Regions from separate parts of the Sideroxyarcus sp. TK5 genome, predicted to be linked through region 2. Evidence: predicted binding sites of a transcription regulator. Region 2 holds the regulator's gene; the other holds the start of a gene.

Region 1 (15,086 bases), on a different contig from region 2:
TGAAGATCACCGGATGGCCGACCACCACCAGATTGCGCTGGTCCACCAGCACCTGCTGGTCGCGCGCCGCCGAAGCGAGCATGTCGCGACTCAACGCATCGCTCGCATAGAAGCCGATCTCGGCTGGCGAGGTGGAAGCCAGCACCTCGCCCTGCGGGCTGACAAAGAAGGCGCGCCGCAAGTCGCTGGTGCGCGCAAAACCCTGCACCACCTCCTGCAGACCGGCCAGATCGTTCGCCAATATCCAGGAGGTACTGCTGATGGTCAGTGCATGCGCCAGCGAAGCGGCCCGCTCGGTGGACATCAGGTATTGCGCATCGCGCTGCTATACATGGATCAGATAACCGAACAGCGTCATCAGCACCAGCGACGACACGGCAAAGCCCAGCACCAGTTGCCTGCGGATGGAGCTGCGCCAAAGCGCGGTGAAGAAGTTGTGTTTTTTCATAAGGTCAGTATTCGATATGGCGCACGGTCGCCGAGAAGCGGGCCAGATAGCGGCGCACCTGCGCATATATCTCGTCGTTCGCCATCTCGAAGCCGGTGATGCCCAGCCTTTTCACCATATCGCGCCCGGCTTCCGAATCCGTCAGACCGACCAGTGCCCGGCCGACCGCGACCGCCAGCTCGGGCGGCACATCCTTGCGCACCACCCAGCCGTTGTTGGGCAGAGTCTCGGTCTGCCATTTCACTTCCAGTTGCGCCGCCATCTCCGGATGTTCCTGCTGGAAGGTGATCCACGGCACCGGCCAGGTCGCGCCGGCGGCGACGTGGCCGCGCAATACGTTCAGGATGGAAGACTCCTGCGAGCCGACATAGAGGTTCTCGATGTCGCGGTTCACGTCCAGCCCGTGCGTGTGCAGGTAGTATTGCGGCATCATGGTCGCCGCCAGCGCGGTGAGCGCGGGGTAGGAGACTTTCTTGCCCTTGAGGTCGGCCACCTCACGGATACCGCTGTCGCGCCTCACCAGGATGATGCCGCGGAACAGTTCGTCGTTGCCCATCTTACCGAACACGCGATAGCCGTGATCGAGCGAGCGCACCGTCTGATAGGGATTGGGCATGGCGAAATCGAAATCGCCGCTGAACAGTTTTTTGTCGAACTCTTCGTAGTTGCGCGAGGCTTCGAGCCGGAAGCGCGCCTGCGGGATACTGGCATTGAGGTGGTCTACGATGGGGCCGTACACTTCGACCAGTCGCCTGGGGTTGTGCAAGGGGTGGATGCCGACCACATATTCCTTTACCGCATTGTCGTCCTTCTGGCCGAATGTCGGCTCATAGACGGCCTCCTGCTTGCTGCAAGCAACCAGCATGAACACAGCCGACAGTAGTGCGATCCCCTTCATTCCTGTCCCCGCAAGCAATGGAAAAATTTTATTGTTGACCCGATATTACCCCCTGACACAGGCACTGTCTCGGTCGATTGAAAATATCTCTGGCTATTCCGGCTTGCATCCGTATAATGCGCGCCTTGCCGCTTCAGAGGCGGCATCGAGTCCATCGTTTCCTGACCCTCTGCATCCCGTACTTTTTGGATGCGCCAAGCTTCACCGGTTAGCGACGATGTTTGTTTGCGCCGGTAGAGGTTTAAATATCCCCCTACTGATTTCCATTGTGTGGCCCGTGGCCACGCATGCGCTGTGTCTTATAAAAATCAAGGAACAACATGTCTGAAAATATCATCGCCCCTGCGGCTCCTGCGACCGAGCAAGCTGCCCTCACCTTCGATTCACTGGGTCTGGCACCGACCATCCTGAAGGCCGTTCAGGATGCAGGTTACACGGTGCCCTCGCCGATCCAGGCACAGGCCATCCCCGAAGTTCTGGCAGGCCACGACCTGATGGCTTCCGCGCAGACCGGCACCGGCAAGACCGCCGCCTTCATCCTGCCCGCCCTGCAAAAACTGTCCGTCGAATCCAGCGTGCGCAGCAAGGGCCCGCGTGTGCTGGTGCTGACCCCGACGCGCGAACTGGCGCAACAGGTTTCCGACGCGGCGGCCAAATACGGCAAGAACATGCGTCTGAAGACCGTGAGCATCCTGGGCGGCATGCCCTACCCGCTGCAGAACAAGCTGCTGTCCGGCTTCGTGGACATCCTGGTGGCGACACCGGGTCGTCTGATCGACCATATCGAACGCGGCCGCATCGACTTCTCGCGTCTGGAGATGCTGGTGCTGGACGAGGCCGACCGCATGCTGGACATGGGCTTCATCGACGACGTGGAGCGCATCGCCGCCGCCACACCGGCCAGCCGCCAGACACTGCTGTTCTCGGCCACACTGGACGGCGTGATCGGCAATCTGGCACAGCGCCTGCTGAAATCGCCCAAGCGCATCAGCGTCGCCGCCACCAAAGCCCGTCACGAGAACATCGAACAGAAGTTGATGTACACCGACGATATGGCACACAAGAACCGCATCCTCGACCATCTGTTGCGCGATGTGGAGCTGAACCAGGCCGTGGTGTTCACCGCCACCAAGCGCGATGCCGACACACTGGCCGACAGTCTGTCCGCACAAGGTCATGCCGCCGCCGCCCTGCACGGCGACATGAACCAGCGCGAGCGTAACCGCACCCTGCTCAACCTGCGCCGTGGCAATGTGCGCGTGCTGGTCGCCACCGACGTCGCCGCGCGCGGCATCGACGTGCCCGGCATCTCGCACGTCATCAACTTCGACCTGCCCAAGTTCGCCGAGGACTATGTGCACCGCATCGGCCGCACCGGCCGCGGTGGCGCATCCGGCATCGCCGTATCCTTCGCGGGCAGCCGCGATGCCGGCACGCTGCGCAACATCGAGCGTTACACCGGCCAGAGCATCCAGCCTCACACCATCGAGGGTCTGGAGCCGAAGTTCAAGCCGCGCCCAGCGACACCCGGCGGTCGCGGCAACAGCGGCCCGCGCGGGGGCAACGGCGGTCCGCGTTTCAACAACGGCCCGCGCAACGGCAACGCTCCCCGCAACGCTTCCGGCGCACCGCGTCATCATGCCCCGGACAGCCGTCACAGCTTCACACGTGACGAGCACGGTTCCCACCCGCGCCGCGAAGGTCATTCGCACAACCGCTTCAACGATACGCAGCCGCGCAGCAACGCGAACGCGCCTGTGAACGGCAACCGCGCGCCGGCCCCGTTCAACAGCAACCGCCGCCCGCAAGGCACCAGCTTCTCGCTGGGCAGGGGCCACAACAGCGGCAACGGCAACAAGCGTTAAGACTGTCTGATGCACTCAAAAAGGCACGCCACGGCGTGCCTTTTTTGTTGTGCTGGACATGGCTATCTAATATCCTCGCACCCCATCAATATCAGAGCATGCATCATGCCCATCAGCATCAAGACCGCAGAAGAGATCGAAAAGATGCGCATCGCCGGGCGCCTGGCCGGCGAGGTGCTGGACTACATCGCGCCATTCGTGCAACCCGGCGTCACCACCGAGGCGCTGGACAAGCTGTGCCACGACTATATGGTCGACGTGCAAGGCTGCATCCCCGCGCCGCTGAACTATGCACCGGGCGGCCACACGCCGTATCCTAAATCCATCTGCACCTCGATCAACCATCAGGTGTGCCACGGCGTGCCCAGCGACAAGAAACTGAAGAACGGTGACATCGTCAATCTCGACATCACCACCATCAAGGACGGTTTCCACGGTGACACCAGCCGTATGTACTACGTGGGCGAGCCTTCCATCCAGGCCAGGCGCCTGTGTGAGAAGACCTATGAAGCGATGTGGCACGGCATCCGCCAGGTGCGCGCCGGTGCGCATCTGGGCGACATCGGTCACGCCATCCAGTCCTTCGCCGAAGGACTGGGCTACAGCGTGGTGCGCGAGTTCTGCGGCCACGGCATCGGTCGCAAGTTCCACGAGGAGCCGCAGGTGCTGCACTACGGCAAGGCCGGTACCGGCGTGAAGCTGGAAGCGGGCATGATCTTCACCATCGAGCCGATGATCAATGCCGGCAAGAAAGACATCAAGCAACTGGGCGACGGCTGGAGCATCGTCACCAAGGACCACAGTCTGTCCGCACAATGGGAACACACCATACTGGTCACCGAGACCGGCTATGAAGTGCTGACGCTTTCCGCCGGATCGCCCGCCATCCCCGCCTGATGCCCGTACACGCCGTCCGCAACAGCCTGCGTGCCGCGCGACTCGCGCTCAAACAGGCCTATGCGGAATCACCCCAACCCGCCCGCTACCTGCGCGACCATACACAGGTCGTGGACGAACATCTGCAACAAGTGTGGCGCGCGTCCGACATCCCGCCCGGGCTGGCGCTGGTCGCCGTGGGCGGCTACGGCCGTGGCGAGCTCTATCCCAGATCGGACATCGACCTGCTGATCCTGCTACCACAGGAAGCGGATGAAGCGCTGCAAAGCCGACTGCAAGCGCTGGTCGGCCTGTGGTGGGACATGGGTCTGGAGATCGGCCACAGTGTGCGCACGGTGGATGAATGCCTGGATGCCAGCAGCGACATCACCGTGCAGACCAACCTGCTGGAGGCACGCCTGCTGGACGGCGATGCCGCACTGTTCGCGACACTGCAACAGCGGCTGCACGAGCACCTCGATCCTTGCGCGTTCTATCAGGCCAAGAGTCTGGAACAACAGCAGCGCCACACCCGTTACGTGGACACAGACTTCAATCTGGAACCGAACCTGAAGGAAAGTCCCGGCGGATTGCGCGACCTGCACAATGTGCTGTGGATCGCGCGGGCCGCCGGTTTCGGCGATACCTGGCAGGCGCTGGCGCGTAACGGCTTGCTGACCATGACCGAAGCGCGGCAAGTGGTGCGTCACCAGCAGCTGCTGCAGGATATGCGCATCCGCCTGCACGAACTGTGCGGCCGCCACGACGACCGGCTGGTGTTCGACTACCAGCAGCCGCTGGCCGAACAGCTGGGTATGACCGCCACGCCGCAGTTGCGCGCCAGCGAGCGCATGATGCGCCAGTATTACCGCACCAAGCGCGCGGTACTGCAACTGAACAGCGTGTTGCTGCAGACCATGCGCGCGCGCCTGTTCACCGTCAGTACGACGCGCCCCCTCAATCCGCGCTTCATCGCGCGCGACGATACGCTGGAAGCCTGCGACGACGGGCTGTTCGAACGCGAGCCGTCCGCCATCCTTGAATGCTTCCTGTTGCTGCAACAGCATCCCGAATTGAACGGTTTTTCTGCCGCGACGCTGCGCGCCCTGTGGCGCGTCCGCCGTCTGGTCGGCCCGGCGTTCCGGCGCGACCCGCATAACCGCGAGCTGTTCATGCAGATCTTCCGCCAGCCGCAAGGCCTGACCCACGCGCTGCGCCGCATGAACCAGCAGGACATCCTGGGACGCTACCTGCCGGCCTTCGGACGCGTGGTGGGCCAGATGCAGCACGACCTGTTCCATGTCTATACCGTGGACGAACATATCTTGATGGTGTTGCGCAACCTGCGCCGCGCCACGCTGGAGCAGTACGCGCACGAGTTCCCGTTGAGCAGCCGGCTGATCCGCGACTTCGAGCGGCCCGAGGTGCTGTATATCGGCGCGCTGTTCCACGACATCGCAAAAGGGCGCGGCGGTGACCATTCCCTGCTGGGGCGCACCGATGCGCGCCGCTTCTGCAGGATGCACGGCATCCCGCCGGAGGACAGCGAGCTCGTGGTGTGGCTGGTGAAGCACCATCTGCGCATGTCGGCCACGGCGCAGAAACAGGACCTGAGCGACCAGGACGTGATCGCCGCCTTCGCGGCGGACGTGCCGGACGAGCGCCACCTGACGGCCCTGTATCTGCTGACCGTGGCCGATGTGCGCGGCACCAGTCCCAAGGTATGGAACGCCTGGAAAGGGAAGCTGCTGGAGGACCTGTACCACGCCACCCTGCACTATCTGAACTACGGCAAGATCGCCGACCAGATCGGCCAGACGCAGCGCGAGGCAGCCGCCACGCTCAATCTGTACGCGATCGCGCCGGAGACCTATCTGCCGCTGTGGGCGAAACTGGACGACGAATACTTCATCCGCCACGAGGCGCACGAGATCGCCTGGCACACACGGGCGCTGACCCAGCGCCCGGACATCAAGACACCCATCATCAAGACACGCCTCTCGCGCATCGGCGAAGGCATGCAGGTGCTGGTGTACCAGCGCGACCAGCCCTACCTGTTCGCGCGCATCTGCAATTTCTTCGCGCGCATGAACTACAACATCATGGAAGCCAAGGTGCACACCACCGAACACGGCTACGCGCTGGACAGCTTCCTGGTGATGGATGCGAGCCAGGACAAGACTGCCTACCGCGATGTGATGAACTATGTCGAATACGCGCTGGCCGAGGAGATAGGCGGCGACGCCGTCTCCATCCCCGAGCCGGCCTTCGGGCGCCGCAGCCGCCAGTTGAAACATTTCCCCATCGCGCCCCAGGTCGAGCTGCGGCGCGACGAGAAGGGACGCTACAACCTGTCGCTGGTGGCCGGCGACCGTCCCGGCCTGCTGGCGCGCATCGCCTACATCCTCACCCGTCACAAGGTGCTGATCCGCAGCGCGAAGATCAACACGCTGGGTGCGCGGGCCGAAGATACTTTCTGGATAGACGGAGAAGCATTGAACGATGCGCATGCCCGCGAGGCACTGCGCGATGTCCTCGTCTCGCAGCTCGCCTGAGCGCGACCCTCGAAAAAAAGTTGAAAAATAGGCCAAATGGCATATTGACAAACGCGGACAATCCACACCCACCCTGCCAACTTGCCCCTCTTGACAAGCTCCCCTGTCGAAAAAACAACGACTTATTGCATCGCATTGTTTTTATTATTGTTTTTTGTCGTATATTTTTTATGCAACGATTCAGCAATGCCCGAAATGACGGTCTTTTGCGCTCGCTGAAAGTGATCCTTCCACAAAGTTATCCCCAGCTTTTGTGAATAAACGATAAAAAGCTTTTCGCTCCGTCAGTTAGCTTGAAACTGCCAACTTGCCTTGCCGTGGACGGGCCTTACAGGCTACAGTTCGCGCCTTGGAATTTTCGCCATTGGGAGTCGTTGCGTGTTCAATCTCATCGAAGCGGCCGGCTGGCCGATCTGGTTTCTGATCATCTGTTCTCTGGTTGCCGTCACCCTCATCGTCGAACGTGCGATCTATCTGCGCGGCAAGAATGTGAACCCGCCCGGCCTGCTGGACGAAGTGGTGAACGAACTGAAACAGCGCGGTGTCAGCCCGGCCATGCTGGACCGTCTGAGTGCAGGTTCGCCGCTGGGCAAGGTGTTCGCCGCCGGGCTGAAGAACATCAAGAGCCCGCCGCAGGTGATGAAGGAAGCCATCGAAGAGACCGGCCGCGCCGCCAGTCACGAGATGGAGCGCTTCCTGACCACACTCGGCACCATCGCCTCCATCAGCCCCCTGCTGGGCCTGTTCGGCACACTGGTCGGCATGATCGAGATCTTCGGCTCGCAGAACGCGGGCGGCGCCGCCCCGGCCGAACTGGCGCACGGCATCTCGGTGGCTTTGTACAACACCGCCTTCGGCCTGATCGTGGCAGTGCCCAGCATGATCGCTTATCGCCACTTCCGTGCCCAGGTGGACAGCCTCACCATCGAGATGGAACAGCAGGCCATCAAACTGGTGGAGATCGTGCACGGGGAACGCAAATGAATTTCCAGCGGGGCCGCGATCGCGAGACACCGGAGATCAACCTGATCGCGATGATCGATGTGTTGCTGGTGATCCTGATCTTCCTGATGGTCACCACCAGCTACGGCAAGTTCTCCGAACTGCAGATCAACCTGCCGCAGGCCGGCGGTGCCGACAGCACGGTGCCGGTCAGCAAACCCATCGTGGTGGCGGTGGATGCTTCCGAGCACTATGCGATCAACGGCGCGCGTACCGATTTCAAGAACCTGGGCGAATTCTCGCAGGCCCTGCGCAAGGCGGCCGGCAAGCAGGACGACCCGGTGATCGTGATCAATGCCGACGCCAAGGCGGCGCACCAGTCGGTGATCACCATCATGGAAGCGGCGCGTGAAGCCGGTTACGGCCGCATCACCTTCACCACACGCACCCCGGCCAAATAACCTGCAGACATGGAACGTCTGCAACAGCACTGGTATCGCCTCTCCCCGCTCCATCTGCTGCTGTATCCGCTCAGCCTGCTGTTCCGCCTGCTGGTGGCGCTGCGCCGCTTGCTGTTCCGCGTCGGCATGCTCGCCTCGGTGAAGTTGCCCGTGCCGGTGATCGTGGTGGGCAATGTCACGGTGGGCGGCACCGGCAAGACACCGCTCACACTGTGGCTGGCGCAGCGCTTGATCGAAGCCGGTCGGCATCCCGCCATCATCAGCCGCGGTTACCGCAGCGAGGGTGACGCATCCGCTCGCGAAGTGCGCAAGGACGATAGCGCGCGCACGGTCGGCGACGAACCACTGCTGATGGCGCGCCGCGCACTGTGCCCGGTCTGGGTGGGGCGCGACCGCCCCTCCGTTGCCCAAGCGCTGCTGCAGGCCCATCCCGAATGCGACATCCTCATCAGCGACGATGGCTTGCAGCACTATCGTCTGCAGCGCGACATCGAGATCGCCGTGATCGATGGTGTGCGCCGTTTCGGCAACGGCCTGCTGCTGCCCGCCGGCCCGCTGCGCGAGCCATTGTCGCGACTGCGCGAGGTCGATGCACTGGTGTTCAATGGCGGGACGCCCGATATTGCGGAAGGCTTCACGATGTCGCTGCAGGGCACGCGCTTCCACAACCTGCTCGACCCGACCCTGACGCGTTCGGCTGCCGACTTTGAAGGCCTGAAAGTGCATGCGCTCGCCGGCATCGGCCATCCGCAACGCTTCTTCCGCCATCTGCAACAGCTCGGCCTGCAGCCCGACACGCACGCCTTTCCCGACCATCACCATTACAGCGGCAACGAGATCAATCCCAAGGATGCGGACGCGATACTCATGACGGAAAAAGATGCGGTAAAATGCGCGGCGTTCGCCTCCCCCAGACACTGGGTGCTGCAAGTGGATGCGCAAGTCGCCCCGCCGCTGTTCAACCTCATCACGGAAAAACTATCTCATGGACGCTAAACTGCTCGACATCCTGGTCTGTCCGCTGTGCAAATCACCGCTGGTCTATCGTAAGGCCGAGCAGGAACTGGTGTGCAAAGCCGACCGGCTGGCCTATCCGATCCAGGATGACATCCCGGTGATGCTGGCCGACGAGGCACGCACGCTCACCGCCGAGGAAGTCGAAAAGCTCTGATGCTTTCCTTCAAAGTCGTCATCCCCGCGCGCTTCGCTTCCACGCGCCTGCCGGGCAAACCCCTGCTGGACATCGGCGGCAAGCCGATGGTGATACGTGTCGCGGAACAGGCCGCCAGCAGCGGCGCGCAGCAGATCATCATCGCCACCGACCACGCCCCCATCGTCGAGGCTGCCGGCGCGAACGGATTCGAGGCCTGCATGACCCGCACCGACCATGTCAGCGGCACCGACCGCATTGCGGAAGTTTGCATGCAACAGGGCTGGCCGGATGACACCATCGTGGTGAACGTGCAGGGGGACGAGCCCTTGATCCCGCCGCAACTGATCGCGGCTGTCGCGCGACATCTGCACGAACACACCGACTGTGCCATCGCCACCGCCTGCCACCCTGTGCACGATGAAGCGTCGATGCGCAACCCGAACATCGTCAAGGCGGTGCTCGACAAACACGGCAATGCGCTGTACTTCAGCCGCGCCCCCATCCCGTGGCCGCGCGACGCCTACGCCAAAGGCGAACCCCTGCCGGGCGAGGTCACTGTGCTGCGACATATCGGCATCTATGCCTACCGCGCTTCGTTCCTGAAAGCATACGGCCAGCTCGCCCCTGCCCCCATCGAACTGGCGGAATCCCTTGAACAACTGCGTGCGCTGTATCATGGCTACCGGATCGGCGTGACCGTCACGCGAGACGCGCCTCCCAGCGGCGTGGACACCGAGCAGGACCTGCTGAACGCACGGCGCATTTTCGAATCACGATAATCACTGGAGGAATACAACATGAGACTGATCCTGTTAGGTGCACCCGGCGCCGGTAAGGGCACTCAGGCCAACTTCATCAGGGAGAAGTTCGGCATCCCGCAGATCTCCACCGGCGACATGCTGCGCGCCGCGATCAAGGCAGGCACCCCGCTCGGTATCGCCGCCAAACAAGTGATGGATGCCGGCAATCTGATCTCCGACGACATCATCATCGATCTGGTCAAGGATCGCATCAAGGAAGCGGACTGCGCCAACGGCTTCCTGTTCGACGGCTTCCCGCGCACCATCCCGCAGGCGCAGGCGATGAAGGATGCCGGTATCAAGATCGACTATGTGGTGGAGATCGACGTCGCGGACAGCGAGATCGTGCAACGCATGAGCGGCCGCCGCGTGCATCCCGCCTCGGGACGCACCTATCATCTGGTGTTCAACCCGCCCAAGGTGGCAGGCAAGGACGACATCACCGGCGAGGAGCTGGTGCAACGCCCCGACGATGCGGAAGACACGGTGATCAAACGCCTCGGTGTCTATCACGACCAGACACAGCCGCTGGTCGAATACTACAGCGCCTGGCAGAAGTCCGGCGATGCGCTGGCCCCACGGGTCGTGCATGTCCCCGGCGTGGGCAGCGTCGACGACATCCGCGCACAGGTGTTCAAGGTGCTGGGAGCCTGAACATGGCGAGCAAACCGGTATTGACGCTGGAGGATGCCAAGCGTGTCGCTGCTGCCGCCGAGGCCGAGGCGCGCGCCAATGACTGGAAAGTGTCCATCGTAGTCGTCGACGACGGCGGCCACATGCTGTACATGCAGCGCAGTCACGATACGCGCTTCGGCAGCGTCGAGACTGCCACCGCCAAAGCCCACATGGCGGCGGCGCTGCATATGCCCTCCAAGGCTTCCGAAGATGCCGTGATGGGCGGCCGGCTGATCCATCTCGCCCTGCCCGGTGTGATCCCGGCCGAAGGCGGCGTGCCGCTGCTGCGCGACGGTGTCGTGGTCGGGGCGATCGGTATCAGCGGGGTGCGTTCGGCCCAAGACGGGCAGATCGCGGCGGCCGGAGCAGCCGCTCTCTAGGGGATTTAACTGCGCCGGATGTTCCGGCGCAGTCTCGCCTTACCTAGGCTCGCGGTACTGGTCCTGCGTCATCAGGTCGATACCGCACGGCAATGTCTCGATCCAGTTCAGGAACTCGTTCACCATCTTCTTGCCTTTGAACATGCGGCCGTGCTGCGGCACGATCATCTCCACATCCATGCCGCGCACCATGTTCACCCAGTAACGGCAGATCTTGTTGGAGATCATATAGCGCTTGTGGAAGCCTTCCATGTACTGGATATGCGACTTGAAGTCCTCCACCGGCGTGTCGACTGCGGTGTGCGGCACGATGGAGGCACCCATGTCGCCGGTGAAAAGGATCTTGCTGACCGGATCGTAGAACTGAAAGTTGCCCTCGGAGTGCATGAAGTGCGCCGGGATCGCCTTGATGACGGAGTTACCCAGCGGCAGCACCATCCCTTCGTCGGGAATGCCTTCCACCCGCCCGGCCGAGTTGCCCACACTGCAGAAGTGCGGCACGAAACGTGCCCACAGTTTGGAGATCATCACCTTGCATTCGGAGTGGATCATCCACTTGTTGACCGAGGCGATGATGTCCGGGTCGGCATGCGATGCCAGGATGTAATCCAGGTTCTTCGGCGCGAAATAGTTGTGCATCTCCATCAACAGGCCGTTGTAGGTCATGTTGCCACCCGGATCGAGCAATGCACCATGTTCGTGGTCGATGATCAGGAACTGGTTGGCTTGCACCGCCTCGCCCATCGAGTCATCCACCAGGTCATCAAATATCAGGCACAGGTGCTTGCCGTTATTGAACAGTTCGATCGCCATTCCACTCTCCAGAGATAATCGTTTTTATAAACAGGTCGCGCATTCTAGCGAAACATGTCTTGCGTGAATTTGATGAAAATCAATTCTGCCGCCTCGACCGCCGAAATAAAATCGGCGTAAGATGGGCATAGTCTTCATCAACCTGCGGGGGAAGCATAACATGGCAAAAAAGAACGCGTTCTATGCGCAATCCGGCGGCGTCACTGCCGTCATCAACGCCTCAGCCTGCGGAGTCATCGAGACCGCCCGCAAGCACAAAGACAAGATCGGAAAAGTCTACGCGGGGCGCAACGGAATCATCGGTGCCCTCACCGAAGAACTGATCGACACCTCCAAAGAATCCGCCAAAGCCATCGCCGCCCTGCGCAATACGCCTTCCGGCGCCTTCGGCTCCTGCCGCTTCAAACTCAAGGGGCTGGAAGAGAACCAGCGCGAATACCAGCGCCTGATAGAAGTGTTCAAGGCACACAACATCGGTTACTTCTTCTATAACGGCGGCGGCGACTCAGCCGACACCTGCTACAAGGTGTCCCAACTCTCCGAGAAGATGGGTTATCCGGTGCAGGCCATCCACGTGCCCAAGACCGTGGACAACGACCTGCCCATCACCGACTGCTGTCCCGGCTTCGGCTCGGTCGCCAAATACATCGCCGTCTCCACGCTGGAAGCCAGCTACGACGTGCGCTCCATGGCCAAGACCTCGACCAAGGTGTTCGTGCTGGAAGTGATGGGCCGCCACGCGGGCTGGATCGCCGCTGCAGGCGGTCTCGCCGAGGCGCAAGGGATCCCGGTGGTCATCCTGTTCCCCGAGATCGAATTCGACCAGAAGAAATTCCTCGCGAAGGTCGATGCCATGGTGAAGAAGCACGGCTACTGCACGGTGGTCGTATCCGAAGGCTGCCACTATCCGGACGGCAAGTTCATCGCCGAGCAGGGTACGAAGGACGCGTTCGGCCACGCACAACTCGGCGGCGCCGCGCCGGTCATCGCCAACATGGTGAAGGAAGCGTTCGGCTACAAGTTCCACTGGGCGGTGGCCGACTACCTGCAACGCGCCGCGCGCCACATCGCGTCAAAGACCGACGTGGAACAGGCTTACGCGCTGGGCAAGGCAGCCGTCGAGCTGGCGCTCAAGGGCGAGAACTCGGTGATGCCCGCCATCCTGCGCACCTCAGACAAACCCTATAAATGGAAGATCGGCGTCGCGCCGCTGTCCAAGGTCGCCAATGTTGAGAAGTTCATGCCGCGCGACTTCATCACACGGGACGGCTTCGGCATCACGGACAAATGCCGCGCCTATCTGATACCACTGATCAAGGGCGAAGACTATCCGGCCTACAAGGATGGCTTGCCGCAATATGTGCAACTGAAGAATGTGGCAGTGCCCGCCAAACTGCCGAAGTTCAAGATCTGAAACTCAACGCCGCTCCGCAAGGGGCGGTTTTAACTTGGGGAGGGAACGATGTCATCTGCTCTTGGTTTCGCCTTGTTGTGCGCCATCGCCGCATTGCTCTATGGCGGCATTTCGATCAAATGGATACTGGGCCTGCCGACCGGCAACGACCGCATGCGCGAGATCGCGGCGGCGGTACAGGAAGGCGCGCAGGCCTATCTGAACCGGCAATACAGCACCATCGCACTGGTCGGCACCATCCTGCTGGTGGCGATCTTCGTCGCGCTGGGCTGGCAGACGGCGGTCGGGTTCCTGCTCGGCGCAACATTGTCCGGCCTGACCGGCTACATCGGCATGAACGTCTCGGTGCGCGCCAACATCCGTACCGCACAAGCAGCCAATGACGGGCTGAACGCCGCACTGAACGTGGCCTTCAAGGGCGGCGCGATCACCGGCCTGCTGGTGGTCGGACTGGGACTGCTGGGCGTGGCCGGTTACTACGCCTTCCTCACCATCACGATGGGGGCCAGTACCAGCGAAGCGACCCATGCGCTGGTCGGTCTGGCGTTCGGCGGATCGCTGATTTCCATCTTCGCCCGTCTGGGCGGCGGCATCTTCACCAAGGGCGCCGACGTCGGCGCCGACCTGGTCGGCAAGGTCGAAGCCGGTATTCCGGAAGACGATTCGCGCAATCCGGCGGTGATCGCCGACAACGTGGGCGACAACGTGGGCGATTGTGCCGGCATGGCGGCCGACCTGTTCGAGACCTATGCGGTGACCATCATCGCCACCATGGTGCTGGGCGGCCTGCTCATCACCGGTTCGCCCGAAGCGGTGATCTACCCGCTGGTGCTGGGCGGCGTGTCCATCATCGCTTCCATCGTCGGCACCTTCTTCGTCAAGGCACATGAAGGCGGCAAGATCATGAACGCACTCTATCGCGGCTTGCTGGTCTCCGGTGCACTGGCCGTGGCCGCGTTCTATCCGGTCACCACCTGGATACTGGGCGACGGCGTGATGATAGACGGGAGGCTCGTGACCTCTATGGACCTCTATCTCGCCTCGCTGATCGGTCTGGCACTGACCGCCGCGATGGTATGGATCACAGAGTATTACACCGCCACCGATTTCAGCCCGGTGCAGCATATCGCGCACGCCTCGACTACCGGCCACGGCACCAACATCATCGCCGGTCTGGGCGTGTCGATGAAATCCACCGCACTGCCGGTGATCGCCGTCTGCCTGTCGATCTGGGGCGCGTTCGAACTGGGCGGCCTGTACGGCATCGCCATCGCCGCGACCTCCATGCTGTCGATGGCCGGCATCATCGTGGCACTGGACGCCTACGGCCCGATCACCGACAACGCGGGCGGCATCGCCGAGATGGCCGGTCTCGACGAAAAGATCCGCAACATCACCGACCCGCTGGACGCGGTGGGCAACACCACCAAGGCGGTGACCAAGGGTTACGCCATCGGCTCTGCCGGACTGGCGGCACTGGTGCTGTTCGCCGACTACACCCACGCGCTGGCGACGCACGGCGGCCCGGCGCTGACCTTCGACCTGTCCAACCACATGGTCATCATCGGCCTGTTCATCGGCGGCATGGTGCCTTATCTGTTCGGCGCGATGGGCATGGAGGCGGTCGGCCGCGCGGCCGGCTCGGTGGTGATTGAAGTGCGCCGTCAATTCAAAGATATCCCAGGCATCATGGCAGGCACGGCCAAGCCGGAATACGGCACCTGCGTCGACATGCTGACCCGCGCGGCGATCAAGGAGATGATCGTGCCCTCGCTGCTGCCGGTCGCGGTGCCGCTGATCGTCGGC
Region 2 (15,086 bases):
GCTGCGCTCCGGCTTCGCTGGCCTCGGCCTGCGCTTTGGCCATCTCGTAATCAGACCTGGCCTTGTCCAGCGCCGCCTGGCTGATGAACTTCTGTTTGAACAGCTCCTGCGAGCGTTCATAGTTCAGACGCGCGTTCTGCAACGCAGCCTGCGCCTGCGACAGTTGCGCGCGGCTGCCGGCCAGCGCCTGTTCTGCCTCGCGCTCGTCGATCTTGAGCAGGATTTGCCCCTTGCTGACGCGGTCGCCCACATCGAAGAAGATCGCCTTCACCCTGCCGGAGATCTGCGCCGACACGGTGGACTGGCGTGTCGCTTCAACCACGCCGTCTACGCTGTAGGTCTGCTCCACTTCGCGATACTGCACCGGTGCCAGCGCCAAAGGCTCCGCTGCCTGCACCGAAACGCCCAACAACACGGCCGGAATACCGAACAACACACGGGAATCGAGCTTCATGTCTTCACCTCGGAAAAAGAATGTGCGCATATTAGCGAATTCTAATATGCATGGCAAGGCCCACTTCGGTAGTAGGTTATACGAGTTTCAGATCGAGCAGAACACGTCGCGCATCATACCCACCAGTTTGACGGTGCGCGGGTCGCCGATACGGTAGAACACGCGATTGGCGTCCTTGCGCGTGGCAAGTACGCCCTTGTCGCGCAGGATGGCAAGGTGCTGCGAGATGTTGCTCTGAGAAGTGCCGACGTTATCGACGATCTCCTGCACGCTGAGTTCACCGTCGCTCAATACGCACAACACTTTGAGCCGCAACGGGTGGGCGATGGCTTTCATCGCCAGCGATGCCTGCAGAATGTCTTCGTCTTTATCGATCAATTTGTTCGTCATATTGCTCTGTCATCATTTGGAGGTTGGCGGCTTATGGCCAGCCGAAATCGGCTAAAATCGCGACTCGACACGATGTGATCCCATCGCAGTAAATTAGCAACCGCTCATATTCTGATATTTTGGTGAGAAAAAAGCCAGCATGACCGACCATTCCACTCAAGCAATCACACCCGTCCTCCTGCTCATCCTGGATGGCTTCGGCTATCGCGAGGATAGCGATTTCAATGCCGTGGCACAGGCTCGCAAGCCCAACTGGGACCGACTGTGGCGTGAGTACCCGCACACCCTGATCAATACATCCGAACTGCATGTCGGCCTGCCACGCGGGCAGATGGGAAACTCCGAAGTCGGCCACCTGAACATCGGCGCAGGGCGCGTGGTCTACCAGGAGCTGACCAAAGTGGACCTCGCCATCGAGGACGGCAGCTTTTATACCAACCCCGTATTCGCGGCGGCCGTAGAGACTGCCAAACGTAACGGCAGCGCCTTACACATCATGGGCCTGCTCTCGCCCGGCGGCGTGCACAGCCACGAGGCGCATATCCATGCCATGGTGAGGATGGCCGCGCAGGCCGGACTGGAAAAGATCTACATCCATGCCTTTCTTGACGGTCGCGACACCCCGCCGCGCAGCGCGGCGCAATCCCTGCAAGCGCTGGAAGAACAATGCAAACAGTTGGGCGCGGGGCGTATCGCCAGCATCGTGGGACGCTACTTCGCCATGGACCGGGACAATCGCTGGGAGCGGGTGCAGATCGCCTATGACCTGCTGACCTCCGGCTCCGCCCCCTTCAGCGCGGCCGATGCACTGACCGGCCTGGAGGCTGCCTATGCGCGCGGCGAGAACGACGAGTTCGTGCAGGCCACCGTGGTCGGCGAGGCGGCCTCGATGCGGGACGACGATGTGGCGGTGTTCATGAACTTCCGCGCCGACCGCGCGCGCGAGATCACCCGCGCGCTGACGGATGAGGGATTCGATGGCTTCGTCCGCACCCGCTTCCCCAAACTGGCCAACTTCAGCACATTGAGCAGCTACGGCGCGGATTTCCATCTGCCCAGCGCCTACAGCGCGGACGCCATCCACAACGGCATCGGCGAGTACCTTTCCAATCTCGGTTTGAAGCAATTGCGCATCGCCGAGACCGAGAAATATGCGCATGTCACCTACTTCATGAGCGGCGGACGCGAACAACCCTACCCCGGCGAAGACCGCATTCTGGTGCCCTCCCCCAAGGTCGCCACCTACGACCTGAAGCCGGAGATGAGTGCCTTCGAAGTGACGGAAAAACTGGAAGCTGCCATCCGCAGCAAGCAATATCAGGCCATCCTGTGCAATTACGCCAACGGCGACATGGTCGGCCATAGCGGCGTGATGGAAGCCGCCGTCAAAGCCGTCGAGGCATTGGATGAATGCATCGGCCGCGTGGTGGACGCGATGCTGGCGTGTGGCGGCGAGGTTCTAATCACCGCAGACCACGGCAACGCCGAGCAAATGATGGACCGCAGCACCAACCAGGCCCACACGGCACACACACTGAACCATGTGCCCTTCCTCTACATCGGCCGTAAAGCCGTAATGGCTCCTGTCGGCGAAGGTGCATTGCAGGATGTCGCGCCGACGCTGCTGGCCATGATGGGCCTGCCGCAACCGCCGGAGATGACCGGCCGCTCGCTGATCCACTTCAAGTGATACGCGGACTGCATTCGTGCTTGCTGGCATTCCTTCTGCTGCCCGCAAGCGCGCTTGCATCGCAGCAATCGGAGCTGGAGCGACTGCGTCAACGCCTGACCGCCATCCAGCAAGACTTCGAGCAGACCACCGAGTCGCGCTCCGAAGCCGCCGATGCGTTGCGCGATTCCGAGCGAGCCATCAGCGACAGCAACCGCAATCTGGCCCAGCTGGCGCGCCAGCGGCGCACGGCTGACTTGGAACTCGTGCGCTTGCGGCAACGCACTGCCGAATTGGATGCCCGCCACGACAAACAACGCTCCCTGCTGGGACGCTTGCTCTACCGGCAATACCTCGGCGGCATCGATCAGGATTACCTGAAACTCCTGCTCAACAGCAAAGAGCCGAACCAGTTTGCACGCGAGCTGCGCTATTACGACTACATCGCGCGCGAGCGCGCGGACACTTTGCAGAAGCTGCGTAGCGGACTTGCCGAGATCAAAGCAGCGAGCCGCGAGCTTCAGGCCAAGCAGCAAGAGATATCCGCCCTGCAAGCATCCGAGAGAAAGGCACTGTCGCAGCTGGAACGGGAACAGGGCAAACGTCGCCAGACTTTGACACGGATCGCCAGACAACTGAAACAGCAGCGCCACGAGATAGAGCGCCTGCGACGTAACGAAGCCCGCCTGACCAAACTGGTCGGCGAACTGGGACAGCTCTCCGGCACCGGAGACGGCGCCGCGTTCAAGGCGCTCAAGGGCAAGCTGGCGCTGCCAGTAAGTGGCAAGGTCGTCAACCAGTATGGCGCGCGGCGCACCGAAAGCAATCTGCCCTGGACCGGTTGGTTCGTGCGCGCCGCCGCGCGCCAACCTGTGCTGGCCGTCGCTGCCGGTCGCGTGGTCTACGCCGACTGGCTGCGCGGCTTCGGAAATCTGCTGATCGTCGATCACGGACAGGGCTATATGAGCCTGTATGGAAACAACGAGACCTTGTACAAACAAGTTGGCGAAACCGTGCAGACCGGCGACATCGTTGCCAGCGTGGGCAACAGCGGCGGCAACGCGGATTCCGGTTTATACTTTGAACTGCGCTATAAAGGCAGTCCGTTCAACCCCGACACGTGGATCAGGCATCCACAAGGAAAGACAAGATGAGTCGTCGCTTCAAGGAATTGGGTCTGATCAGTATCGGTTTGGTGGCTGGCATCGCCGCCAGTCTGCACTTCTCCGCCATCGCCGAGAAGGAGATGCCGCTGCCATTGCCGGTCGAGGAGCTGCGCGCATTCTCCGACGTGTTCGGGCGCATCAAGAGCGATTACGTGGAACCGGTGAGCGACAAGAAGCTCATCACCGAAGCGATCAACGGCATGCTGTCCGGATTGGACCCGCACTCGGCCTATCTGGATGCGGAAGGCTTCAAGGAACTGCAGGTCGGCACGCAGGGCGAGTTCGGTGGTCTCGGCATCGAGGTCGGCATGGAGGACGGACTGGTCAAAGTCATCTCGCCGATCGAGGACACCCCCGCCTTCAAGGCAGGCATCAAGAGCGGCGACCTGATCATCAAGCTCGATGACACACTGGTGAAGGGACTCACGCTGAACGATGCGGTCAAACGCATGCGCGGCAAACCCGGCAGCACCATCCGCCTGACCGTGGTGCGCAAGAACGAGGCCAAGCCGCTCCAGATCGATATCGTGCGGGCGGTGATCAAAGTGCAGAGCGTAAAGTTCAAGCTGCCGGAGCCGGGTTATGGCTTCGTGCGCATCACCCAGTTCCAGGAACACACCGGCGAGAACCTCGCGGCTGCGCTGGAGAACCTGCGCAAGCAGAACAAGGCACCGCTGCAAGGCCTGGTGCTCGATCTGCGCAACGATCCAGGCGGCCTGCTGACTGCGGCAGTCGGCGTGTCCGCCGCCTTCCTGCCCAAGGATTCATTGGTGGTCTACACCGAAGGGCGCACCGACGACGCACGCATGCGGCTGCTGGCCAATCCCGATCATTATCTGCGCGGCAACAAGCAGGACTATCTGAAAGACCTGTCGGGAGAGTTCGCCAACGTGCCGATGGTGGTGCTGGTGAACGGCGGCTCTGCCTCCGCCTCGGAGATCGTGGCCGGCGCGCTGCAGGATCACAAACGCGCGGTGATCATGGGCACCCAATCGTTCGGCAAAGGTTCGGTGCAAACCATCCTGCCGCTCGGCAACAACACTGCCATCAAGCTGACCACGGCTCGCTATTACACGCCGAGCGGCCGCTCCATCCAGGCCAAGGGCATCGAGCCCGATATCGTGGTCGAAGATCCGGCGACGGCCGTATTCGATAGTACGCTGCGTTTGCGCGAAGCCGATCTGGACAAGCACCTGAGCAACGGCCAGCCGGAGCCCGCCGACAGCACCAGCAAACCGGCACGCAAAACGCCCAAGAACAGCGACGAGGGCACAGACAAGATCGAGGTGGCAGAATTCGGTGCAAAGAACGACTACCAGCTGAATCAGGCACTGAATCTGTTGAAGGGGATGAGCATTCTGCGGGGGAAATGATCATGAATCCGTTTGAGCTGCACAAGGAACGCATTCTGGTTTTCTCGGATGAGCCTGCCGATCAGGTCGAACAGGCCTATCTGTTGCTGGAGGGCTTGAAGAATTTCGAGGTGGAGCGCGGTCCTATCGACAGGTCCCTGCGCATACGCTACAGCGTTGCGCATTATTCGCTGGAAGGTCTGCAAAAGGCGCTGCAGAAAGAAGGCTTCGTGTTCGATATCAGCCTGCTGGACCGCATCAGACATACCCTCATACACTATTGCGAGGACGTCCAGTACCATAACCTGAAGACGCCCGAACCCCGCACCAAGAACAATTCCCAGGAAGTCTTCGTCAAAGCCTACGAACAGCACCCCCACGGCGATCACGTCGACATCCCGCCCGAATCCGGCGCAGCGAAGTGACACGGGGATGGACGATAGCCAGCTGCTGCGGTACAGCCGCCACATCCTGTTGCCCGAGATCGGCATCGAAGGCCAGCGGTCGTTCCTAGATGCCCGCGCGCTGGTCCTCGGCGCGGGCGGCTTGGGCTCTCCTGCCGCCATGTTCCTTGCCGCTTCCGGCGTAGGCACCATTACGCTATGCGACGATGACCAGGTCGACCTCACCAACCTGCAACGCCAGCTGGCGCATCGAACCGCGAGTGTCGGCACAGCCAAAGTCGAATCCGCCCGGCAAACGTTGAATGCGATCAATCCGGAGGTCTGCGTAATGGTCGTGCAGGAACGGGCTGACGAGCCGCGCCTGGCCGCGTTGGTGGCGGAAGCGGACGTCGTGCTCGATTGCAGTGACAATTTCCCCACGCGCTATGCCCTGAACCGCGTCTGTGCTGTGGCGAAGAAGCCGCTGGTGTCAGGGGCCGCCACGCGCTTCGATGGCCAAGTGGGCGTGTTCGATTTTCGCAAGCCGGACAGCCCCTGCTACAACTGTCTTTTTCCCGAAGACAGCGAGGCGGAAGAGACACGTTGCGCGGTGATGGGGGTGTTCGCGCCGCTGGTCGGCATCGTGGGCAGCATGCAGGCGGCCGAAGCGTTGAAGTTGCTGGCGGGGATCGGGACGACACTGCATGGCAGAGTGCTGACGCTGGATACGCTGACCATGCAGCCGCGCGTCATGAAACTGGCGCGCGACCCGCAATGCAGCGTCTGCTCAGGTTAGTTCGCGCTTGATTCCGGCAAGGCGATCTTGTTGCCGGTGCTGAACTGGTAATCCTTGAATACGTGCTCGGCACTGAGTAGCTGATAGCTGCCGTCCTCCAACTTGTTGGTGGTGTCTTTCAGGCGGCTGGTCGTCTGCCCGCAGGTCCAGCACTTGAAGTTGCGCATGTGGGTGCACAGGCAGGTCTTGTCGTATACCGCGATCTTCTTTTCGCCGGGATGTGCCGCAATCTCGCGGTTATACGCATCGATATAGTCACAGCGCCCGTTGGCATCCAGCAGATAGCCGTATGACTCACAACCGGGACGGATGCCGGAGCCGGTGGATGGACTGTTCTTCAACATGCGCATGGGATAACCGGTGGGGGAAGTGCCGTTCACCTCGATATCGTCTTCGCTGGCCTTGAAGTATTCCTGCTGTACTTCCGGCGGCAGCCCGCACTCTTTGGCAACCGTGAAGCGCGTCGCCACCTGTACCGCCCCCGCCCCTTCCTGCAGATAGCCTGCCGCATCGCTACCGGTGAAGATGCCGCCCGCCGGGATCACCGGGATCCCCAGGTTCTCGGCTTTCAGGAAGGCGTGTATCTCGTTGGTGATGGTGCGCAGATCATATTGCGCCCAGTCCATGCCGAACCCCAGGTGACCGCCTGCCAGCGGCCCTTCCACGACGACAAAGTCAGGCAGCCGATTGGTCTTGGTGTTCTTGCGCAGGAACAGTTGCAGCGCGCGGACCGAAGACACGATGATGCCCAGCTTCGCATCACGGAAGCGCGGATGATCCTCCATCAGGGTGAACGAACCAAGATGCAGGCCGGCTGCCAGGGTGATGCCATCGATGCCCGCAGAGAGGGCCTCATGCAATCGCACCCGCAGCGTATCGCGGGGGGCGTTCATGGTCAGCTTTTCCATGATGTTGATGAACACCATGCCGCTGCCGCGCTTGCGTTCCATGGTCTTGCTGACGTGCAGACGGGTGGATTCAGCGATGTGACCGAGATCGAACTTGATCGAGGTCTTGTCCGAACTCTCGATGTTGTACTTGTACTGTTGCAGCTTCTCTTTGACGAAGCCGGTGTCGTAACGGCGATCGGAGACGGTCGGCAGCATCGCATCGGAGATATGTCCGACGCCGCCCAGACGGGCGGCTTCCAGTGCCAGGTCGGCCGTGGAGATATCGACTCCCATGCCGCCGATCATGATGGGGACCAGCTCGTGCTGGCCGAGCTTCAGGCGAAAATCATCTACTTTTATTGTCATGTCATCCCCTGATTGCGGGGCCTCCTCCATAAAGCCGCCAGCGCCCGCGCGATAGCGGAGCACTGGCAGCATTCCGGACTTATATTACCTTAGAGTAACGTGCGTGTTCCTGACGCGTGCGCAGATACTTGTCGAACACCATGCAGATGTTGCGTATCAGCATGCGCCCCTTTGGTGTGACGGTGATCCACTGCGGCGACAGCTCGAGCAATCCTTCACGCGCATATTCCTCCAGCTCTTTCATCTCGGCCGCGAAGTAGGTATCGAAGTCGATCAGATAGGAGATATTGAAGGATTCCTTGGATATCTCGAAATGGCACATCAACGCTTGGATGATAGCGCGCCGCACCAGATCGTCCGAATTCAACTCCAGGCCTCGCATGATGGGCAACACATTCCGATCCAGTGCATCGTAATACGGCTCCGGCTCCCGATAGTTCTGGCTGTAGGTGGGACCGATCTTGCCGATGGCGCTCACACCGAGGGCAACGAGGTCGCAGTCGGAATGGGTCGAGTAGCCCTGGAAGTTGCGGTGCAGACGCCCCTCGCGCTGCGCCACGGCGAGCTCGTCCTCCGGCTTGGCGAAATGGTCCATACCGATATACACATAGCCGGCCCCGGTCAGTTTTTTTACCGCCATGCTCAGGATGTCCAGTTTCACCTGCGGCGCTGGCAGATCCTCTTCATGGATACGGCGCTGCGGCTTGAAGATGGTGGGCATGTGCGCGTAGTTGTAGATCGACAGACGGTCGGGGTCGGCCGCGATCACCCGATCCAGAGTGCGCCCGAAACCCTCCAGCGTCTGCTTCGGCAGGCCATAGATCAGGTCGATGCTGACCGACTTGAAGCCGTTGGACCGCGCCGCTTTGATGATGCGCAACGTCTCTTCCTCGCTCTGGATACGATTGACCGCCTTTTGCACCTCGTCGTCGAAATCCTGCACGCCGATGCTGATACGGTTGAAACCGGTCGCGCCGAGCAGGGCGATGGTCTCATCGCTGACCTTGCGCGGATCGATCTCGATGGAGTATTCGCCATCCTCGACCAGCTTGAAATACTTGCCTATCGCGGCCATCACCTCGCGGATCTCGTCATCGCTCATGAAGGTCGGGGTACCGCCGCCAAAATGCAGCTGCTCGACCACCTGGCCCGGCCCCAGCAACTCGGCCTGCATCGCCATCTCCTTGATCAGGTAGCGCACATACTCTGCCGATTTGCTTCGATCCTTGGTGATGACCTTGTTGCAGGCGCAATAGAAGCACAAGGTGTTGCAGAACGGGATATGGATGTATAGCGAAAGCGGTCGTCCTACCCCGCCTATCTCGCGCTTTGCCAGCCAGTGGATATAACTCTCGGCGTTGAATGCCTCGACGAACCGGTCTGCAGTGGGATATGAAGTGTAGCGCGGCCCGTTCTTGTCCAGCCTGCGTATCAGTTCCAAGTCCACAACCAGTTGATTTACTGCCTCGTTCATCCTCTCCTCCTCTAGCAAGGGCGTAACTATGCCAGTTTGCTGCCCGTTTGACTTGATATATGTCAAAATAGCCTCGTATCAACCCTTCACCGAACGTGGCTTTGAACGATATCAACCAAACCGAGATGGCTCGTCTGCGGGTCGCCTGCTCCAATTGCAACCTGCGCGAACTATGTCTGCCCGTCGACCTGACGCCGGACGAGATGGCGCGCCTGGAAGAATTGAGTAACCAGAAACGCAGCTACACCACTGGCGATTACCTTTACCGTTCCGGCGACCGCTTCAAATCCTTGCATGCCATCCGCAGTGGCTCGTTCAAGACGCGTGTGCTGCATGAGGATGGCCGCGAGCAAGTCACCGGTTTCCTGATGCCCGGCGAGATCATCGGGCTGGAGGCGATCAGCTCCGATGTCCATACCTGTGAAGCGCTGGCAATGGAAGACAGCGAGGTCTGCGAACTCCCCTATGCCAAACTTGCTGAGTTGAGTCGCGAGATACCCAGCCTGCAACGTCATCTTCACAAGATCATGAGCCGCGAGATCGTGCGCGATCAGGGCATCATGCTGCTCTTGGGCTCCATGCGAGCAGAAGAACGTTTGGCCGCCTTCCTGCTGAACATGTCGCAGCGCAATGCCATACACGGCATGTCTGCCACACAGCTGCGGTTGCGCATGTCGCGACTGGAGATAGGCAGCTATCTTGGACTCAAACTGGAGACCGTCAGTCGCGCCTTCTCCCATTTCCAGGATGAAGGGCTGATCCAGGTCAAAGCACGGGCAATTGAGATCCTGGCCCTGCCCAGACTGCGCGAGATGGTCGGAAAATGACTATACTTCCTGCGGTTCCCCGGCTTCGCCCCCTGTAACTTCAATCCGATCCAGAGGCACACCATGAGCGAAAAATATACTGCTACTCCCGACGAGATCATCCGCGCCAAATGGCCGCACGAGATATTCCTGATCAACCTGGTGTTCAACCATATCCTGGTATTCGCCTCCACCTTCGGCGTATTCAGCACCTTCCCGGTGATGGTACTGATCGTTCCCCTCACCTCGTTCGCCATCACCGCCTATATCCTGATCAAGGCAGGCAAGATCAAAGCCGGCAACGAGACGACCTTCGTAAAGGCTCACTGGGCGATCGCGCACAAACGCAACAAACACTTCATGTGGCTGCTCACCATCACCTGCGCCGTCATCGGAGGCGGCTTCATGCTCTCCAAGCTGATGGGTTGGTCCAAGATTGCCACCATTGCACTGCTGGGCGGCATCGGCCTGCTTCCATTCATGGTCTCGCTGCTGGTGCTGATCGTGCTCGGCAACGATTCGATGTACCAGGCACGCCACAGCAAGATGCCGCGCGGCTTCAGTCCTGCGCCCTCGGCAGCCGAATCCTGAAACCGGCCATATGAGCACCGAAAAGAAGATCTACTGGGGCGTCGGAATCTTTTCCGTCGTCATCATCCTCTCCTCCTTCCTGATCCCTGGTGATCGTCCCGATAAAGAGGATCTGCCCTGGCATATCGAACACCCCGCCCCGGATACCGTCAAGATATTCGGCCTCACGCTGGGACAATCGAAGCTTGGGGATGCCGAGATGCGCTTCAAGGAGGAAGGAGAACCCAGCCTGTTCAAGTCACCGGCAGGCGTATTGTCCGCCGAACTGTTCTTCGAGCAGATCAATCTGGCCGGTTTGCGCTCCCGTGTGGTGCTGACTGCCGACATCCCGGAAACAGAGTTGAAGATGATGTATGAGCGCGGCCTGCGTATGGCCGGGACAGGAAGCGGCAAGAAGATCACCCTGACGCCGGATGACATCGCCGTGCTGCGCAAGGCCGCCATCGGCAGCCTGACGTATATGCCTGGGGTGAGGGTCGATGAAGCACTGTTCCTCAAGCGCTTCGGCCAGCCCGCGCAGGTCATCAAGGAGGAGAAACACGCCACCACCCACTGGCTTTATCCCCAACACGGCCTGGATATCAGCATGGGCGAGGGCGAGAAGCCCGTCTTGCAGTACGTTCCGCCCGCGGCGTTCGACAAGCTGGTCAAACCACTCCTGGCTCAAACAGCGAGCAGCAACTAAGGCTTCTCTTCCGCATCCGGCTTCTTGCTCGGATGCGGCATCATGTCTTCGTCGTCATCCATCAGGATGCGCTGTCCGCCGCCTTCCATATCCTCGTATTGCCCTTTTTTCACTGCAATGATCAATACGATCACAAAGAGGACGCCGAAGAACATCATGCCCGGTATCAAACTGTAGATAACTTCCATCTCTGTCTCACTTCCTGAACATAGTGCGTATACGCGCTGCATTGCCGATCACGATCAGCGAGCTGATAGGCATGGTGATCGCCGCCACCAGTGGACTGACCTTGGCCATCATGGCCAAGGGCACCATGATAAGGTTATATACGAACGACAAGCCGATATTCTGCTTGATTGTGAGCAGGGTGCGGCGCGACAGCTGGGTCGCCTGCAGCACCTTGCCCAATTCACTGTGCATCAACACGATGTCCGCGCTGTCGATCGACACATCGGTTCCCGAACCCAGCGCGATGCCCACGTTCGAGCGTATCAAGGCAGGCGCGTCGTTCACGCCGTCACCCACCATCGCCACGACCTCCCCTCTCTGCTGCAGGCGCTGGATGACCTGATCCTTGTCTTGTGGCATCACTTCGGCGATCACCTCCATCCCGCCCAGTTGCCGGGCGATAGCTTCGGCCACCGGCCGCCGGTCACCGCTCAGCAAGGTCATACCGATACCGGCCTCGCGCAAGGCATCCACCATCTGTTGCGCGTCAGCGCGCAGCTGGTCTGCCAGCCCGAATACCGCCACATGCCGCCCGGCGCAGGCCATATACACGCAACTCATCGCCTGCGACTCCCATTGATGGGCTTGTGAATGCAATGCCTCATCCAGCGCCACACCGCACTGAGCCAGCCAGCCGGCGCTGCCCAGCCGGATGTCCTGCCCATCGACCGTAGCTGCGATTCCGAGCCCCGCAGTCGCATGGAATCCGCTCACTTCGAGTGAGCGGAAAGGATATTGATGATGCTCCGCAAAATTCACGATTGCGCGCGCGGTACTGTGTTCACTGAGGCGTTCTGCCGCTGCAGCCTTGGCTATCATCCTCCCGGCATCAACCCCGGCCGCGATCTTTGATTGCGCCACGCTCATCTTGCCTTCGGTCAGCGTGCCGGTCTTGTCAAACACGAAGTGCGTCACCCTGGACAGGGTTTCGAGCACCAGTCCGTTCTTGACCAGAATGCCGTGTTTCGCCCCCAGACCGGAAGCGACGGCGATGGACATCGGCGTCGCCATGCCGAGCGCACACGGGCAGGTGATGATGAGCACAGAGGTCGCCGCCATCAATGCCAATTCGAAGTCTTGTGAATTCCAGATGAAGAAGGTCGTGCATGCACACAACAACGTCACCAGCACGAACCACGGCACTATCGTGTCAGCCAGACGCTGGATGGGGGCTTTGGAGGATTGCGCCTCCTCCACCAGACGGATGATCTTTGACAGCGTGGTGTTCTGTAGTTGACTGCGCACTTCCACCAGCAATGCTCCCGTGGTATTGACGGTTCCTGCAGAGACCGTATCACCTGCGCGCTTGTTAACCGGCGCGGACTCCCCGCTCAGCATCGCCTCATCCACAGCACTGCATCCCTCCAGCACCACACCATCCACGGGGACGGTGTAGCCCGGCTTCACCATCACCTTGTCGCCAGGCATCACCGCGCGGATGGGCGTCATCTTCTCCACCTCCTCCTTTATGACCATGGCCACTCTAGGCTGCAACTCCATCAGTCGCTTCGTTGCGGACAGCGCCTGGTGCCTGAACATCCCTTCAAGGTATCGCCCGATCAGAATGACAAAGGTGAGGTTGGTGACGGTATCGAAGAAGACTTCTCCGTGCTGATTGTTGGTCAGCGTGACATACAGCGAATAGATGTATGTCACCGACAGGCCCAGTACGATAGGCAGGTCCATGGTCAGATGCCCCGCCCTAAGTCCGCCCGCCGCTCCTTTGAAAAAGGGGTAGCCCGAATAGAATAGCGTCGGCGTAGCCAATACCAGGCCCATCCAGTGGAAAAAGCCGCGAAACTCATCCTGATTGGCACCGCTATAGAGCGCAATGGCTATCCACATCATGTTCATCGCTGCAAAGCCTGCGAAGAACAGCCTGAACAGCATGGCGCGATTGGTTCTTTTTATGGCACCTTCAGCGCTTTCCGGATCATAGGGCACTGCCGAGTAGCCGATACGCACCAAGGCCTTGATCAGGTCTGACAGCTTCGTCCGGCTGTTATCCCACTTCACATGCAGGCGTTTGCTCGCCAGATTGACCTCGGCCGAACGTACACCGGGCACCTTCTTCAGACCTCTCTCGATCAACCAGACGCAGGCTGCACAGTGGATGCCTTCGACCAGCAGATGGATGGCACGCTCGTCCCCGGCACAGGTGGTGAATTCCTGCTGGACTTCATCGAAGTCGTAGATATCGATGTCTTTGGGAGGCTCCGGCGGCGGAGCGAGCAGCACACCTTCCGGCGTGCGCTGGTAATAACCCTGCAATCCCGCCTCGTAGATGGCAGCACATACCGACTGGCAACCAAAGCAGCAAAAATCCCTGTGCTTGCCTTCCAGTACTGTTGAGAATTCGGCATCGGCCGGAATCGGCAAACCGCAATGGAAGCAGCCAGCCGAAACATTGTCACCGTGACTCATGGACAGTGCGCACTCAGCGTAGCGCCTCAACCACCATGAACCGCTCCGTGTCTACTGCGAACTCGTCACTGCCGCGCTTGAGATGGATGTGCAACTCCCAGTAGCCCTTCAACGGGAAACTGATGTACCCCTGATAGTTTCCTGCCGCGACCTCTTTGAACGCGGTGATGAAGTCTTTGCTGGCATCCGATGCACGATATGCCTCCACTTCCATCTCGCCACTGACGGGCTTGCCATCCTTGTCCAGCACGGAAATCTCATACATCGTTGGCTGCCCCTGGATGAGAGCTTTGGGCTTATTGATGGTGGTCTGCCATCCCAAGGCCTGCTGCCTGCCCAACTCGCTCAACATCTGCGTGTTGGTCTTGCGGTCCTTGGTTTTGTATTCACGGTCGATCAGAGACGACTGGTTGTGTGTGGCGAACCAGATGAATGCCGCATTGACGGCAAGCACCACCACGATGAGGCCAAGCATGCCGAGCAACCATGGGTTGCGCAATCCGGATTTGTGATCTTGAGAAATCATCTGCCTGCTCCGTTATTTCTTGGGGCCGTAGAATTGGCTGGTGTATTCGGCGAAGACGTTCGGATCATCCTCCTGCTCCACTCTGAATCGTATTGGAACAACATCATCAACGATGTTCGCAGATGGCGCTTTGACGAAGACCGTAAAGGATGCTTGCCGTCCGTGATGTGTCATCGGGTTTTGCTCCACCCCGATGATGACTTGATCTTTCACGCCGCCTTCCGCCGTGACTTTCACACGGAAGTCCTTGTCGGTCTTGTTCAGCACCTTGAAATCGAACTTGTTCTGGATAGAGCCGTCACTCATCTGCACATACAAGGGTTGCCGCTCGTGCATGATCTTCAGCGTCATGGATCCCATATGCGTCAACCCCCAAACGATACCGGCCAGCGCGATCAGGATGATACTGAGATATACCAGCGTCCTTGGATGCTGATACATCTTCTTGGCCGGCTTGCCCGACAGTTCGTCCAGCGATGCGTAACGGATCAAACCACGCGGCTTGTTGATCTTGTCCATCACGACATCGCAGGCATCGATGCACAGCCCGCAGGTGATGCAACCCAGCTGTTGTCCGTTGCGGATATCCACCCCGGTCGGGCAAACCTGCACGCACTGGAAGCAGTCGATGCAATCCCCTTGCTGGGCCACCGCTTCTCCACCCTTGCGGATCTTGCCGCGCGGTTCGCCCCTCGTGTAGTCATAGGTAGGCAGGATGGTCTGGCTGTCGGTCATGACCCCCTGGATGCGTGCGTACGGGCAGAGCCAGAAGCAGGTCTGCTCCCGCAAGAAACCTGCAAGGATGTAGGTTCCAAAGAAGAACATCGTGATAACCACCCAGCCTACCGTGGGCAGCTGGAAATTCACAAGCTTGTTCCAGTAATCG

The links. Region 2 encodes FNR, which switches genes on or off when oxygen is low (the NO sensors DNR and NnrR bind a similar motif). Its sites were predicted from a motif close to TTTGATNTANATCAAA; they were not measured.
Region 1: a site for FNR is predicted at 11,935-11,950, ahead of ACYPYQ_RS08000 (oxygen-binding di-iron domain-containing protein). Genes of this name have one in related genera too.

What each region holds. Positions count from the first base shown of each region.
Region 1 is NZ_BAAHSJ010000004.1:21,209-36,294, reverse strand. Features, by position in the region: gene ACYPYQ_RS08065 (diguanylate cyclase domain-containing protein) at 1-304, opposite strand, end outside; gene ACYPYQ_RS08060 (hypothetical protein) at 326-448, opposite strand; gene ACYPYQ_RS08055 (phosphate/phosphite/phosphonate ABC transporter substrate-binding protein) at 453-1,346, opposite strand; gene ACYPYQ_RS08050 (DEAD/DEAH box helicase) at 1,667-3,211, shown strand; gene map (type I methionyl aminopeptidase) at 3,317-4,108, shown strand; gene ACYPYQ_RS08040 ([protein-PII] uridylyltransferase) at 4,108-6,642, shown strand; gene ACYPYQ_RS08035 (MotA/TolQ/ExbB proton channel family protein) at 7,021-7,626, shown strand; gene ACYPYQ_RS08030 (ExbD/TolR family protein) at 7,623-8,045, shown strand; gene lpxK (tetraacyldisaccharide 4'-kinase) at 8,055-9,041, shown strand; gene ACYPYQ_RS08020 (Trm112 family protein) at 9,031-9,216, shown strand; gene kdsB (3-deoxy-manno-octulosonate cytidylyltransferase) at 9,216-9,977, shown strand; gene adk (adenylate kinase) at 9,996-10,652, shown strand; gene ACYPYQ_RS08005 (GlcG/HbpS family heme-binding protein) at 10,655-11,053, shown strand; gene ACYPYQ_RS08000 (oxygen-binding di-iron domain-containing protein) at 11,093-11,866, opposite strand; gene ACYPYQ_RS07995 (6-phosphofructokinase) at 12,027-13,280, shown strand; gene ACYPYQ_RS07990 (sodium-translocating pyrophosphatase) at 13,329-15,086, shown strand, end outside.
Region 2 is NZ_BAAHSJ010000003.1:186,864-201,949, reverse strand. Features, by position in the region: gene ACYPYQ_RS06815 (efflux RND transporter periplasmic adaptor subunit) at 1-454, opposite strand, end outside; gene ACYPYQ_RS06810 (ArsR/SmtB family transcription factor) at 542-844, opposite strand; gene gpmI (2,3-bisphosphoglycerate-independent phosphoglycerate mutase) at 984-2,534, shown strand; gene ACYPYQ_RS06800 (murein hydrolase activator EnvC family protein) at 2,555-3,667, shown strand; gene ACYPYQ_RS06795 (S41 family peptidase) at 3,664-5,052, shown strand; gene ACYPYQ_RS06790 (hypothetical protein) at 5,055-5,456, shown strand; gene ACYPYQ_RS06785 (HesA/MoeB/ThiF family protein) at 5,464-6,210, shown strand; gene ACYPYQ_RS06780 (nitronate monooxygenase) at 6,207-7,466, opposite strand; gene hemN (oxygen-independent coproporphyrinogen III oxidase) at 7,546-8,940, opposite strand; gene fnr (fumarate/nitrate reduction transcriptional regulator Fnr) at 9,066-9,767, shown strand; gene ACYPYQ_RS06765 (hypothetical protein) at 9,831-10,337, shown strand; gene ACYPYQ_RS06760 (hypothetical protein) at 10,348-11,022, shown strand; gene ccoS (cbb3-type cytochrome oxidase assembly protein CcoS) at 11,019-11,210, opposite strand; gene ACYPYQ_RS06750 (heavy metal translocating P-type ATPase) at 11,218-13,674, opposite strand; gene ACYPYQ_RS06745 (FixH family protein) at 13,688-14,200, opposite strand; gene ccoG (cytochrome c oxidase accessory protein CcoG) at 14,213-15,086, opposite strand, start outside.